DNA from 4 places in the Pseudomonas sp. MDT2-39-1 genome. Region 2 is predicted to be linked to each of the others. Evidence: predicted binding sites of a transcription regulator. Region 2 holds the regulator's gene; each other region holds the start of a gene.

What was found. The regulator sigma-54, encoded in region 2, starts transcription at its own class of promoters, with help from an activator protein. The targets are predictions, from matches to a motif close to ANTGGCATNNANNTTGCTNT.
Region 1: the regulator sigma-54 is predicted to act here: its motif matches at 2,157-2,176, upstream of glnK (P-II family nitrogen regulator).
Region 3: the regulator sigma-54 is predicted to act here: its motif matches at 2,506-2,525, upstream of ACYZTM_RS23485 (flagellar basal body rod protein FlgF).
Region 4: the regulator sigma-54 is predicted to act here: its motif matches at 1,633-1,652, upstream of flgB (flagellar basal body rod protein FlgB).

Annotation. Positions count from the first base shown of each region.
Region 1 covers NZ_CM142716.1:2,949,966-2,953,762, forward strand. The annotation lists gene ACYZTM_RS14165 (secondary thiamine-phosphate synthase enzyme YjbQ) at 1-23, opposite strand, end outside; gene ACYZTM_RS14170 (ammonium transporter) at 236-1,573, opposite strand; gene glnK (P-II family nitrogen regulator) at 1,611-1,949, opposite strand; gene ACYZTM_RS14180 (accessory factor UbiK family protein) at 2,369-2,629, shown strand; gene ACYZTM_RS14185 (BRO-N domain-containing protein) at 3,056-3,583, shown strand; gene ACYZTM_RS14190 (HigA family addiction module antitoxin) at 3,580-3,797, opposite strand, start outside.
Region 2 covers NZ_CM142716.1:4,297,533-4,301,329, reverse strand. The annotation lists gene lptA (lipopolysaccharide transport periplasmic protein LptA) at 1-530, shown strand, start outside; gene lptB (LPS export ABC transporter ATP-binding protein) at 530-1,255, shown strand; gene ACYZTM_RS20055 (RNA polymerase factor sigma-54) at 1,440-2,933, shown strand; gene hpf (ribosome hibernation-promoting factor, HPF/YfiA family) at 3,008-3,316, shown strand; gene ptsN (PTS IIA-like nitrogen regulatory protein PtsN) at 3,329-3,793, shown strand; gene rapZ (RNase adapter RapZ) at 3,796-3,797, shown strand, end outside.
Region 3 covers NZ_CM142716.1:5,016,970-5,020,766, forward strand. The annotation lists gene phhA (phenylalanine 4-monooxygenase) at 1-296, opposite strand, end outside; gene ACYZTM_RS23480 (sigma-54-dependent transcriptional regulator) at 692-2,251, shown strand; gene ACYZTM_RS23485 (flagellar basal body rod protein FlgF) at 2,580-3,320, shown strand; gene flgG (flagellar basal-body rod protein FlgG) at 3,366-3,797, shown strand, end outside.
Region 4 covers NZ_CM142716.1:1,498,395-1,502,191, reverse strand. The annotation lists gene ACYZTM_RS07420 (chemotaxis protein CheV) at 1-461, shown strand, start outside; gene cheR (protein-glutamate O-methyltransferase CheR) at 508-1,335, shown strand; gene flgB (flagellar basal body rod protein FlgB) at 1,695-2,102, shown strand; gene flgC (flagellar basal body rod protein FlgC) at 2,106-2,549, shown strand; gene flgD (flagellar hook assembly protein FlgD) at 2,565-3,287, shown strand; gene flgE (flagellar hook protein FlgE) at 3,319-3,797, shown strand, end outside.

The DNA of each region.
Region 1 (3,797 bases), 1.3 Mb from region 2:
GTAATCAGAGTCTGTTGCCACATACAGTTCTCCGCTCGTTCGGGGCGCATTCTAGCGCGCTCTGGGAAAAAACAAAGGCCCTAATATTCCTTCAATCATGTAAGCCATTGGCCGCAGAAAAACGCTCGTCGTAAACGCCACTAAACGTGTACGAAAAAACCTTTCAGCAGTTCCTTCACTGACAAACTCCAGACAAAAAAATGCCCGGCAAGCCGGGCAATTTTTTATGCGCGTACTACAAGTTGTAGCCGCGTTCGTTGTGGAGTGCCAGGTCGATGCCGACAGCCTCTTCTTCTTCAGTGATACGCAGGCCCATGACAGCGTCCAGGACTTTGAGAATGATGTAGGTGACGATCGCGGTGTAGATCACCGTGAAGCCCACGCCTTTCAACTGAATCCAGACTTGTGCACCGATGTCGGTGACAGTGCCGAAGCCACCCAGGGCCGGTGCAGCGAAGACACCGGTCAGGATCGCACCGAGGATACCGCCGATACCGTGCACACCGAAGGCGTCCAGGGAATCGTCATAGCCGAGTTTGCGTTTCAGGGTGGTTGCACAGAAGAAGCACACCACGCCCGCTGCCAGGCCGATGACCAGAGCGCCCATCGGGCCCACGGTGCCAGCGGCCGGGGTGATGGCAACCAGACCGGCCACAACACCCGAAGCGATACCCAGCGCACTTGGTTTGCCGTGAGTGACCCACTCGGCGAACATCCAACCCAATGCAGCAGCGGCGGTTGCGATCTGGGTCACCAGCATCGCCATACCGGCAGTGCCGTTGGCCGCAGCAGCGGAACCGGCGTTGAAGCCGAACCAGCCGACCCATAGCATGGCGGCGCCCATCAGGGTGTAACCAAGGTTGTGCGGCGCCATCGGAGTGGTCGGGAAGCCTTTGCGCTTGCCCAGTACCAGGCAGGCAATCAGACCGGCCACACCGGCGTTGATGTGCACCACGGTGCCGCCGGCGAAGTCGAGCACGCCCCAGTCCCACATCAGGCCGCCGTTGCCGGACCAGACCATGTGCGCAATCGGTGCGTAAACCAGGGTGAACCACACGCCCATGAAGATCAGCATGGCGGAGAACTTCATCCGCTCGGCGAAGGCACCGACGATCAGCGCAGGGGTGATGATGGCGAAGGTCATCTGGAAGGTGATGAACACCGCCTCAGGGAACAACGCCGCAGGACCGGTCAGGCTCGATGGCGTGACACCGGCAAGGAATGCCTTGCCCATGCCGCCGAAGAACGAGTTGAAGTTGACGACGCCCTGTTCCATGCCGGTGGTATCGAACGCGATGCTGTAGCCATAAATGACCCACAGAATGCTGATCAGACCGGTAATGGCGAAGCACTGCATCATCACGGAAAGAATATTTTTCGACCGAACCATGCCGCCGTAGAACAGCGCGAGGCCGGGAATGGTCATGAACAGCACGAGGGCTGTCGAGGTCATCATCCAGGCGGTGTCGCCGGAGTTGAGGACTGGGGCCGCCACTTCGTCTGCCGCCATAGCCAGGCCGGGCATTACGAGGGACAACAGGGCTCCTAGCCCTGCGAATTTACGCAGAGTCATATTGTTTTCTCCTGGGGCGTTGGGTGTGTGGCGGCGTTTAAATCGCGTCGGTATCGGTTTCGCCGGTACGGATGCGAATCGCCTGTTCCAGATTGACCACGAAGATCTTGCCGTCACCGATCTTGCCGGTGTTGGCAGCCTTGGTTATCGCCTCGATAACCCGGTCCAGGTCCTTGTCGTCAATGGCGACATCGATCTTCACCTTGGGCAGAAAATCGACCACATATTCCGCGCCGCGATACAGCTCGGTGTGTCCCTTCTGCCGACCGAAGCCTTTGACTTCAGTAACGGTAATGCCCTGCACGCCGATCTCGGACAGCGACTCGCGCACGTCGTCCAACTTGAACGGCTTGATGATGGCAGTGACTAGCTTCATGAAAACTCTCTCCCGAATTGGTGGACTTGCCCCAGGAAAACAAACCCGACTCAAGTCTAAGCGCAGTGCCTGGCTTTGTAACGCATCGTCGGCCTTTGATTGCCCGTCCGACGCCTGCTAACCACTCCGCGCGAAACACTTCCCCCGTTCCGCTTGGCGCACTGCATTCGTCACAGCGACTGCATCAGTGCATGGGTCACTACCGACTAAGCAGAAAGCTTGCCATCTCGCCAAAACCCACTGAATTCAATCCCTTGACAGCTTCCGACCGCCGCTTCACCCAAACAGCCCGGCGGATACGCACAACAACAGTGCGCGGCCGCCCGTCCGCATGCGCGAAAAGCGTGCATCCCTGCGGTCGGAATTGACTATAGACACTGCGTGATACACTGCCCGCCATTGTTGACAGGACATTTCCCATGCTCGCACCCAAAGACTTCCTCGACGCCCTGACCGGCACCGCTTCGCGCCTCTTCAGCGGCGAAACCCCGTTGCCGAAAAGCGAAATCGAAAGCCAGTTCAAGGCACTGTTGCAGAGCGGCTTCAGCAAGCTGGACCTGGTGAGCCGGGAAGAGTTTGATAGCCAGATGGTCGTGCTCGCACGGACCCGGGCACGGTTGGAGAGCCTTGAGGCGAAGGTTGCGGAGATGGAAGCGAAGCTGAGTCCGCCGGCCGAGTAACCCCACCGCGCCCACCGTGAAGCCCGATCCACTTTGAAACCCAATCCACTGTGGGAGCGAACCTGCTCGCGATAAGGTCGGAACGACCTTCAGATTTATCTGTAGGAGTTGCCAAGGGCTGCGATCTTTTGATCTTCCGCCCCGCCACAATCTCGGCAACATCCTACAAAGATCACCACCGCCGTCCGATAGCGCCGCGAAGCCCAGGTTCCTAAGCTCATTCTCAGCTGAATATTCAGCACTGGGTTTGGCGACCCGGAAGCTTAAGGCGCACGGCGACCATCTCTCGAGTCATGGCGGCTGTGCGTGGGAGACCTTCGGGTCTGCCGGGTTCCTTTTGCTCCGGTTCGCCAACCCGCGTACAGCTGCCACCCAATCGTTTGGCGACGATTGACGGCAGCCCCTTTAGCAAAAGGAGCTGTATCAATGAATAGCGATGACTCTTATCTAATTCCCCACGTCTTCATCCGCCACAAACTTCACCTCCACGCGCTTTTGATCGAAAACCAGCCTTGGTTCAGCGCCCGAGACCTCGGCCGTCTGCTTCGCCTTTTCCTCGACGAACGCGCCGTCCGAAAGCTCGATCCCGATCAACACCAATCCGCGCGAGTCGTCATCCACGGCACCCTCGAAAACACCCTGCTAATCAGCGAATCCGGCGTCTACGCCCTGCTCGTCTACCACTACTGCCCCGAATACCGAGGCCTGCGCGAATGGCTGACCCACGACGTAGTGCCAGCCCTCAGAGATGCCCAACAAGCAACTTCCATCGAACGCCCGATTCTTAGCCTGCTGAACTGGCCAGAAATGTCGCTGAGCCTGCTGCACTGGAATAATCAGCCGTGGATTCGGTTGCAGGATGTTCCGCACATGCTGGCGGATGGTGAACGGCCGCGACGTGCGGTCAATGTATCGTGGTGGAGGCGTGCTTCGCGGATGCTGCAATCGCTTTAAGTACTTAAAGCGCATCCACGTTCGATTTCGGCTTTACGCAGATCGTAAGTCAATTGCAAGTTAAGCCAGAACTCGGGCGTGGTGTTCAAGTAGCCAGATAGCTTCCTCGCTAGATCAGCACTGACACAACGCTGCTGCATCACGATTTCGTTAACCACTTTTAACGGTTCGTTCAACGAACTGGCGAAAGCTGACTCTGAAATGCCCAACGGTT
Region 2 (3,797 bases):
TCCCTATTTTGCTCAGTCTGGGCGCAGCACTGGGAAGCGTGAGCGCCTGGGCTCTGCCGAACGATCAAGAGCAGCCTATCCGCATTCAGGCCGACGACGCCCAACTGGACGACAAGAATGGCGTTGCCACCTATAAGGGTGACGTGATCATTACTCAGGGCTCGATGAAGGTCACCGGCAACACCGTGACCATCACCCGCACCGCGGCTGGCGACATCGACGTGGTGACTTCGGTGGGCAACCTCGCCTACTTCGAGCAACTGCAAACTGCCGGTGACACCAAGCCTGTCCAGGGTTGGGGGGTGACTATCCAGTACCACGCCTCGCAGAATCGCGTTGTGCTGATCGACAAGGCGAAAGTCATCGATAAGGACAACAACACCACCCAAGGCGAGAAAATCGTCTACGACACCGAGAAAAAGCTTGCGAGCGCCGGGCGTGCTACGGGCAGCAAGGTCACTGAGTCGCGTCCGCGCATCGACATGGTGATCCAGCCCAAGCCGAAAACCGACGAGAAAAAGGCCCCGTAATGGCAACTCTGAAAGCTCAGCATCTGGCCAAGAGCTACAAGAGCCGCCAGGTTGTGCGTGACGTCAGCCTGTCCATCGACAGCGGTCAGATCGTCGGCCTGCTGGGCCCTAACGGCGCCGGCAAGACCACCTGTTTCTACATGATCGTCGGCCTGGTGCAGGCCGATCAGGGTCGCGTATTGATCGACGACCTGGACGTCAGCCACCAGCCGATGCACGGTCGAGCAAAGGCCGGCATCGGCTATCTTCCGCAAGAAGCGTCGATCTTCCGCAAACTGTCGGTGGCCGACAACATCATGGCCATCCTCGAGACTCGCAAGGAACTCGACAAGGCCGATCGTCGCAAGGAGCTGGAAAGCCTGCTGCAGGAATTCCACATCAGCCACATCCGCGACAACCTCGGCATGAGCCTGTCCGGTGGCGAACGCCGCCGCGTGGAAATTGCACGGGCATTGGCCACCAACCCGAAATTCATCCTGCTCGACGAACCTTTCGCCGGCGTGGACCCGATTTCGGTGGGCGACATCAAACAGATCATCTACCACCTCAAGGCCAAAGGCATTGGCGTGCTGATCACCGACCACAACGTCCGTGAAACCCTGGACATCTGCGAAACCGCCTACATCGTCAACGATGGCCAGCTGATCGCCGAAGGTGACTCCGCCACCATCCTGGCCAACGAACTGGTCAAGGAAGTGTACCTGGGCCATGAGTTCCGCCTTTAAGCACTGAGGTGTCTGGCTGATTGTCCGGGCGCTCGTCTCGATAAAAAATCAATACTTTTTTATTGTTACAGCGCTCTAGGCAAACGCTGCAGTTTCGGGCATATAATTTGCTTATGTTTGGCGCTCCGGCGCCCTGTAGTGGATGGCGCATGTGCGCCGGCGAATAAGGTGTTAAGCCCCTGCCATGAAACCATCGCTAGTCTTGAGAATGGGCCAGCAGCTGACGATGACACCGCAGCTGCAACAGGCCATCCGCCTGCTCCAATTGTCGACCCTGGACCTGCAACAGGAAATCCAGGAGGCCCTGGAGTCCAATCCGATGCTCGAACGCCAGGAAGAAGGCGACGACTTCGATAACGCCGACCCCTTGGCCGACAAAGCCGAACAACTACCCAACGCCGATGTTTCGGAACCCTCCTACCAGGAAACCGCCCCGACGGTGGATAACCTCGAGGAAGGTGACTGGAACGAGCGCATTCCCAACGAACTGCCCGTCGATACCGCGTGGGAAGACGTCTACCAGACCAGTGCCAGCAGCCTGCCGAGCAACGATGACGACGAGTGGGACTTCACCACCCGCACATCGGCCGGCGAAAGCCTGCAAAGTCATTTGCTATGGCAACTGAACCTGGCACCGATGTCCGACACCGATCGCCTGATCGCCGTGACCCTGATCGACTGCATCAACAATCAGGGCTACCTGGACGAAACCCTCGAGGAAATTCTCGAGGCCTTCGATCCGGAACTGGACATCGAACTGGACGAAATCGAAGCCGTCCTGCACCGCATCCAGCAATTCGAACCGGCCGGCATAGGCGCCCGCAACCTGGGCGAATGCCTGCTGCTGCAACTGCGCCAACTGCCTGCCAAGACACCTTGGCTGGCCGAAGCCAAACGTCTGGTCACCGACTACATCGACCTGCTCGGCAGCCGCGACTACAGCCAGCTGATGCGCCGCATGAAGCTCAAGGAAGATGAACTGCGCCAGGTGATCGAGCTGGTGCAGAGCCTCAACCCTCGTCCGGGCTCGCAGATCGAGTCCAGCGAAGCCGAGTACGTTGTCCCTGACGTGATCGTGCGCAAGGATAACGAGCGCTGGCTGGTCGAACTGAACCAGGAATCGGTGCCACGGCTGCGGGTCAACGCCCAGTACGCCGGTTTTGTACGCCGCGCCGACACCAGCGCCGACAACACCTTCATGCGCAATCAGTTGCAAGAGGCTCGCTGGTTTATCAAGAGCCTGCAAAGCCGCAACGAAACACTGATGAAAGTGGCCACCCAGATTGTCGAGCACCAGCGCGGCTTCCTGGAGTACGGCGACGAAGCGATGAAACCGCTGGTGCTGCATGACATCGCCGAAGCGGTGGGGATGCATGAGTCGACGATTTCGCGGGTGACCACGCAGAAATTCATGCATACCCCTCGGGGCATATATGAACTGAAATACTTTTTCTCCAGCCACGTCAGCACTTCCGAAGGCGGTGAATGCTCGTCCACAGCGATCCGCGCGATCATCAAAAAACTGGTTGCCGCGGAAAATCAGAAAAAGCCGTTGAGTGACAGCAAGATCGCTGGTTTACTGGAGGCACAAGGCATTCAGGTGGCTCGCCGCACCGTCGCCAAGTACCGCGAATCCCTCGGGATCGCGCCTTCGAGCGAACGCAAGCGGTTGATGTAGAGCCACGCCACAGCGTTCCAGTGGCAGGCATTTCTGCCTGCCGCTTTATGCACTGGCAACGAAGGAGAAGCTGTATGCAAGTCAACATCAGTGGACACCAACTGGAAGTGACCGAACCCCTGCGCGCCTACATCGGCGAAAAACTCGACCGATTAGAGAGGCACTTCGACAAGATCACCAACGTGCAAGTCACGATGACCGTCGAAAAGCTGCTGCAGAAAATCGAAGCCACGTTGCATTTCCCCGGCGGAGAAGCGGTCGCCAATGCCGAACACTCAGACATGTATGCGGCTATCGATCTGTTGACCGACAAGCTGGATCGCCAACTCAAAAAGCATAAGGAAAAGACCCAGCGTGTCCTTCAGGGCGCAACCGGTCGTTAACACTCCCCACCCATGATCCGACTTGAAAGTATCCTGACCCCCGGCCGTTCTCTTGTGAACGTGCCGGGCGGCAGTAAAAAGAAAGCCCTCGAGCAAATTGCCAACCTTATCCATAAAGAAGTACCGGATCTGGAGATGCAAGATGTCTTCGAGGCTCTGATCGCCCGTGAAAAACTTGGCTCGACCGGTTTTGGAAACGGCATCGCCATCCCCCACTGTCGTCTCAAGGGTTGTAACTCGCCCATCAGTGCCTTGATGCACCTGGACGCCCCCATCGATTTCGACGCCATCGACGGCGCCCCGGTTGACCTGCTGTTCGTTCTGCTGGTCCCGCAAGCCGCCACCGATGCGCACCTGGAGCTACTGCGCCAGATCGCCAGCATGCTCGATCGCAAGGAAGTGCGCGAAAAACTGCGCAGCGCCCCGAGCAATGAAGCCTTGTATCAGGTTGTCCTGGACGAGCAAAACGGTCAGTAATCAT
Region 3 (3,797 bases), 720 kb from region 2:
AACTGCTTGTTGGCGAGCAATTCGAAAAAGGTCTGGAAGGGGATCAGCGCCGGAACCCGGGCCACTTGCCAGCCGGTGGTTTCACCGAGGACTTTGTTGATCTCGCCCAGTTGCGGAATGCGGTCGTGGGGCAGACCGAGTTTTTCGATACCGTCCAGGTATTCCTGGCACGCACGACCCTCGATCACTTTCAGTTGGCGAGTAATCAGCGTGTTCCACACCGCGTGTTCTTCAGCGGGGTAGTCGATAAAACCTTGCGCATCGGGCTCGCGAGCCACGTATTGCGTCTGCTTCATGCTGCTCTCCTGCTAAGGGATTTCGTTCTTGTTATGTGCTGCTATGGACTTAGAAATACCCCAAGGCGTGCGGTGATGCAGCAGGTGATCGCTGGTGTGCGTAGGAGAATTCGTCGTTTTTCGTAAAGTATTCGTTACGGATCGGCCTCTGCTGCGCAGGTATTGAGTTTTCCGGGTTTGAAAAGCGCTGCAGCTGTCACATAATCTTGACGACTAACTGAGCGGCTCGGCAAATAAATACGTCCGAGGTCACTGCGATTACCCCTTGGGGGAGCGGGCTTGCTCGCGAAGGCGGTCCGTCTGATACATCAATGTCGGATGTGCCGACGCTTTCGCGAGCAAGCCCGCTCCCACAGGTTGCATCAACCTTATTCACAGCTTTTCAGGCCTTTTATATGCGTATCAAAGTCCACTGCCAGAACCGCATCGGCATCCTGCGCGACATTCTCAACTTGCTGGTCGAGTACGGGATCAACGTCGCTCGCGGTGAGGTCGGCGGCGAGCATGGCAATGCGATCTACCTGCATTGTCCGAATCTGATCAACATTCAGTTCCAGGCGTTGCGCCCGAAATTCGAATCGATTGCCGGGGTGTTTGGCGTCAAGCGTGTAGGCCTGATGCCCAGCGAGCGTCGGCACATGGAGCTCAATGCCTTGCTGGGCGCATTGGAGTTTCCGGTGTTGTCGATCGACATGGGCGGCTCAATCGTCGCGGCCAACCGGGCGGCGGCGCAGTTGCTGGGTGTGCGGGTCGATGAGGTGCCGGGCATTCCGTTGTCGCGGTATGCCGAGGACTTCGACTTACCGGAATTGGTGCGCGCCAACAAGTCGCGGATCAACGGCTTGCGGGTCAAGGTCAAGGGTGACGTGTTTCTCGCCGACATCGCGCCGCTGCAATCAGAGCATGACGACAGCGAAGCCATGGCCGGCGCGGTGTTGACCTTGCACAGGGCTGATCGGGTCGGTGAGCGTATCTATAACGTGCGCAAGCAGGAGTTGCGCGGGTTCGACAGTATCTTCCAGAGTTCCAAGGTCATGGCGGCGGTGGTGCGCGAGGCCCGACGCATGGCGCCGCTGGATGCGCCGCTATTGATAGAAGGCGAAACCGGCACGGGTAAAGAGTTGTTGGCGCGTGCCTGCCACTTGGCGAGCCCTCGCGGTCAATCACCGTTGATGGCACTCAACTGCGCCGGTTTGCCGGAATCGATGGCCGAGACCGAGTTGTTCGGTTACGGCCCCGGCGCTTTCGAGGGGGCGCGGGCCGAAGGCAAGCTCGGGCTGCTGGAGCTGACGGCGGGCGGTACGCTGTTTCTCGATGGCGTCGGGGAAATGAGCCCGCGCTTGCAGGTGAAGTTGCTGCGCTTCCTGCAGGACGGTTGCTTTCGCCGTGTAGGCAGTGATGAAGAGGTTTATCTGGATGTGCGGGTGATCTGCGCGACGCAGGTGGACTTGTCCGAGTTGTGCGCACGCAGTGAGTTTCGCCAGGATTTGTATCACCGCTTGAACGTGCTGTCGCTGCACATCCCGCCATTGCGTGAATGCCTCGACGGTTTGACGCCGCTGGTGGAGCACTTCCTCGATCAGGCCAGTCGGCAGATCGGTTGCCCGCTGCCGAAACTGGCGCCGGCAGCGATGGAGCGCCTGAGTCATTACCACTGGCCGGGCAATGTCCGGCAGTTGGAGAACGTGTTGTTCCAGGCGGTTTCCCTGTGCGAGGGCGGGACCGTGAAGGCCGAGCACATTCGCTTGCCGGATTACGGCGTGCGTCAGCCGCTTGGCGATTTCTCCCTCGAAGGTGGGCTGGATGCGATTGTCGGGCGCTTTGAGAAAGCGGTGCTGGAACGGCTGTATTCCGAGCATCCGAGCAGTCGGCAGCTGGGCAAGCGCCTGGGGGTTTCCCATACGACCATTGCCAATAAATTGCGTGAGTATGAAGTCGGCAAGACTGAGTCATAGCTGACATTTGCTGTGATGGTGGGGGCCCCTTCGCGAGCAAGCCCGCTCCCACATTCGACCGAGGTCCACCAGAAGAAGCGCGGTCGAATGTGGGAGCGGGCTTGCTCGCGAATGCGGTAGCGCTGTCAACACCCGATCAGCCTTTGCCACTAACCGGCATAACACCGCCGGTTTTTCGTCTCCGATACATTTCCCCAATCCCCGCAATCCCCCTCAAGTCCTTTGTTTGCCGGGCCTCGCGCCGTCAAAAGAAAGTTGGTCTGCAAATTGCTTATCGCTCAGCAGTACAGCGGTGGGCGGCAAACGTCCGGCATGCAGAGGAAAGAGTGTGGACAAGTACCTTTATGTGGCAATGACCGGCGCCAGCCAGAATGCTCTGGCGCAGAAGGCTCATGCCAACAACCTGGCAAACATCTCCACCAACGGTTTTCAGAAGGACCTGGAACAGGCCCGTTCGATGCCGGTGTTTGGTGACAGCTTTCCGGCGCGTGCGTTTGCCATGACCGAGCGTCCGGCCACGGATTTCTCCCCGGGTGCGCTGGTGCAAACCGGTCGCGACCTCGATGTCGCGGTGCAGGGCAATGGCTGGATCGCCGTGCAGAACCCCGATGGCGGTGAAAGCTACGTGCGCACCGGCAGCCTGAACGTTGACGCCTTGGGCGTGCTGCGCGCCGGCAACGGTATGCCGGTGATCGGCAATGGCGGGCCGATTGCCGTGCCGCCCGAGCAGCAAATCGAAGTCGGCGAAGACGGCACCATCAGCATCCGTGCGATGGGTGAAGGCCCGCGGGTGATGGCCGAAGTCGACCGGATCAAACTGGTCAACCCCGACTTCAAGAACATGACCAAAGGCCTGGACGGTTCGATCCACACCAAGGACGGCAAGCCGGCGCAGGCCGATGCCAACGTCAAACTGGTGTCCGGGTTCCTGGAGTCGAGCAACGTCAATGCCGTGGAAGAAATGACTTCGGTGCTGGCGCTGGCCAAGCAGTTCGAGCTGCACATCAAGATGATGAACACCGCCAAAGACGATGACCAGGCCATGGCTCGGGTCTTGCAGATCAGCTAATTATCAGAACGTCGCGCCGTAAAACAGGCGCACGAGGAGAATCGAATGCTTCCGGCTCTATGGGTTGCCAAAACAGGTCTGTCCGCCCAGGACACCAACCTCACCACCATTTCCAACAACCTGGCGAACGTATCGACCACGGGTTTCAAACGTGATCGCGCCGAGTTTCAGGACTTGCTGTATCAGATCAAACGCCAGCCAGGCGCCCAGTCGACCCAGGACAGCGAACTGCCGTCGGGTCTGCAAGTGGGTACCGGTGTGCGCATCGTCGGCACCCAGAAAAACTTCACCGCCGGCAGCCTGCAAACCACCGAGCAGCCGCTTGACCTGGCCGTCGACGGTCGCGGTTTCTTCCAGATTCTGCAGCCGGACGGCACCACGTCCTACACCCGTGACGGTACATTCCACCTGGATTCCAACGGCCAGATCGTGAACGCCAGCGGCTTCGCCCTGGAGCCGGCCATTGTCATTCCGAAC
Region 4 (3,797 bases), 2.8 Mb from region 2:
CGACACCGGAAGCGATTTCGGTCGGCGTGGTGGATGTCGAAACCCAGCACAAGGCGCTGTCCCTGCGCGTATTGACGGTCGATGACTCGTCGGTGGCGCGCAAGCAGGTGAGTCGTTGCCTGCAGACGGTCGGCGTCGAAGTGGTGGCGTTGAACGACGGCAAGCAAGCGCTGGATTACTTGCGCAAGCTGGTCGACGAGGGTAAGAAGCCGGAAGAAGAGTTCCTGATGATGATTTCCGACATCGAGATGCCGGAGATGGACGGGTACACCCTCACGGCTGAGATCCGCAGCGACCCTCGCATGCAAAAGCTTCACATCATCCTGCATACTTCGTTGTCGGGTGTATTCAATCAGGCGATGGTCAAGAAAGTCGGTGCGGATGACTTCCTTGCCAAATTCCGTCCTGATGACCTGGCATCCCGGGTAGTCGACCGGATCAAAGCAGCAGATATCAGCTAGGGGCCTTCTGTCCCTGGTGGTTAACACGATTTAAGAGGCGGCATCTTTGTCTACGGGTAATTTGGATTTCGAACAGTTCCGGGTATTTCTGGAAAAAGCCTGTGGCATTTTGCTCGGTGAAAACAAGCAGTACCTGGTCTCGAGCCGTCTCAACAAACTGATGGAGCAGCAAGGCATCAAGTCCCTGGGTGAGCTGGTTCAGCGCATCCAGACCCAGCCGCGCAGCGGTTTGCGCGAGATGGTGGTGGATGCCATGACCACCAACGAAACCCTGTGGTTTCGTGACACCTATCCGTTTGAAGTCTTGAAGAACAAGGTGCTGCCCGAAGCGATCAAAGCGGCCCCCGGCCAGCGTCTGCGGATCTGGTCGGCGGCGTGTTCGTCGGGGCAGGAACCGTATTCGCTGTCGATGTCCATCGATGAGTTCGAGCGCGTCAACATGGGCCAGCTGAAGATGGGGGCGCAAATTGTGGCCACCGACTTGTCCGGCACCATGCTGACCAACTGCAAGACTGGCGAGTACGACAGCCTGGCCATCGGCCGTGGTCTGTCGCCCGAGCGCCTTCAGCGTTACTTCGACCCGAAAGGGCCGGGGCGCTGGGCCATCAAGGCGCCGATCAAGAGTCGCGTGGAGTTTCGCTCGTTCAACCTGCTGGACAGCTACGCGGCCCTGGGCAAGTTCGACATCGTGTTCTGCCGCAACGTGCTGATCTACTTCTCCGCCGAGGTGAAGAAAGACATCCTTTTGCGCATTCACAGCACGCTCAAGCCGGGCGGTTATCTGTTCCTCGGCGCCTCCGAAGCGCTGAACGGTTTGCCGGATCATTACCAGATGGTCCAGTGCAGCCCGGGGATCATTTACCAGGCGAAGTGATTTGTTGTCGTCATCCAAAAACGGGAGCCCTCATCGGCTCCCGTTTTTTTTGTCCTGATGAATTCCCACGAGCGCCGCAATCCCTGTAGGAGCGAGGCTTGCCCGCGAAGACGGTGTGTCAGTCAATGATGATGCTGTCTGACACACCGTCTTCGCGGGCAAGCCTCGCTCCTACAGTGGTCGGTGTTGCCAGTGATAAGCGGCAGAAAAGCGGCAGGCGGCGGAAAACGGTTGCCGCTTTTCTGGCATTGCCGCCTTGCCACTGCCGGCAAAGCCCCGGTTTACGGGCTTTTTTGAATTGGCACGCCGCTTGCTATGTCTCTGTTACGAAAAATCAGGTCACCCGAAGGTTTCCCGACATGAGCATCAGCTTCGAAAAAGCGCTCGGTATTCACGAACAAGCCCTGGGCTTTCGCGCGCAGCGTGCCGAAGTCCTGGCCAACAACATCGCCAACGCCGACACCCCGAACTACAAGGCTCGGGACCTGGAATTCTCCAAAGTGCTTGCCGCACAGAACGAGAAATCCAAGGGCGGCACTTTTGCCTTGAACATGACCAACAGCCGTCATATCGAAGCCGAAGGCCTGGGCAATGGCGACGAGTCGCTGATGTATCGCACGCCGATGCAGCCGTCGATCGACCAGAACACCGTGGATGCTCAACTGGAACAGTCGAACTACGCGGAAAACGCGGTTGGCTTCCAGGCCAGCTTCACCTTGCTCAACAGCAAATTCAAAGGGCTGGTATCAGCCCTGCGCGGAGAGTAATTCATGTCTCTATCCAGTGTTTTCAACATTGCCGGTAGCGGCATGAGTGCCCAGACCACTCGCTTGAACACCGTGGCTTCGAACATCGCCAACGCCGAAACCGTCTCTTCGAGCATCGACCAGACCTATCGCGCCCGTCACCCGGTATTCGCCACCATGTTCCAGGGCGGCCAGAGCGGCGGCAGCGATTCGCTGTTCCAGAACCAGGATGCCGCCGGTCAAGGCGTGCAGGTGCTGGGCGTGGTCGAAGACCAGAGCAACCTTGAAGCGCGTTACGAGCCGAACCATCCGGCCGCCGATGGCAAGGGCTACGTCTACTACCCGAACGTCAACGTCGTCGAAGAAATGGCCGACATGATTTCCGCCAGTCGTTCGTTCCAGACCAACGCCGAAATGATGAACACCGCCAAAACCATGATGCAGAAGGTCCTGACCCTCGGTCAGTGATAAGGGGCGACTCAGATGAGTGTTACCGATACCACCATCGGCGTAAGCATCAAGGACGTCTTGGCCAATTCTTCGGTCAAGAAAAACACCAGCGCTGACGGTCTGACGGTGGCGACAAACAGCGCCACTGGCAAGAAGGCGTTGGGCAAGGATGCGTTCCTGCAATTGCTGGTCACCCAGCTGAAGAACCAGAACCCGCTTGAGCCGCAGGACAACGGGGAATTCGTGGCTCAGCTGGCACAGTTCAGTAGCCTGGAAGGCATCACCACGCTGAACACTACGGTCAGCGGTATTGCCGGCAACTACAACTCCTCGCAGGCGTTGCAAGCGTCTTCGCTGGTGGGTCGCTCGGTGGTCGCGCAGACCGGCACGGCGGTCGTCGATACCTCCAAGAGTTTCAACGGCACGGCCGTGGTGCCGGCATCGGTGGATCCGGTCATGGTCAAGATCACCGACGCCGATGGCAAAGTTGTGCGCACCCTCAACCTGGGCAGCCAGAAAGCCGGCAACGCCAGTTTCATCTGGGACGGCAAGAACGATGCGGGCGAAGTGGCCAAGGCAGGCACGTACAAATTCGCCGCCACCGCGACTTACGACAGCAAGGCGACCTCGCTGGTTACTTACCTGCCGGCAACCGTCAACAGTGTGACCATCAGCCAGACCGGCGGTGAGTTGATGCTGAACCTCGCAGGCCTGGGCAGTGTTGCTCTGTCCAAAGTACAAACCATTGGTATATAGAGCCGGCTAACACGGCACAAAGGAGTGGAGTATGTCTTTCAATATCGGCCTTAGCGGTCTCTATGCAGCCAATAAACAACTGGACGTGACCGGCAACAACATCGCCAACGTCGCGACCACCGGTTTCAAATCGTCCCGTGCAGAATTCGAAGACGTGTACTCGGCCACTCGCCTGGGTACCGGCAGCAAGACCATCGGTAACGGCGTGCGTCTGGCCAACGTTTCCCAGCAGTTCGGCCAGGGCGACGTGAACAACACCGGCAACGTGTTGGACATGGGTATTCAAGGCAACGGTTTCTTCCTCCTCAGCGATAACGGTTCCCTGAGCTACACCCGTGCGGGTGCGTTCAAGACTAACGCTGAAAACTTCGTGGTCGACAACAACGGCAACCGTCTGCAAGGTTACGGCGCTGATGACAACGGCAAGATCATCAATGGCGTGCTGACCGACCTGAAAATCGACACCTCGAGCCTGTCGCCAAAGGCGACCACTCGCGTCGACCAGACGAT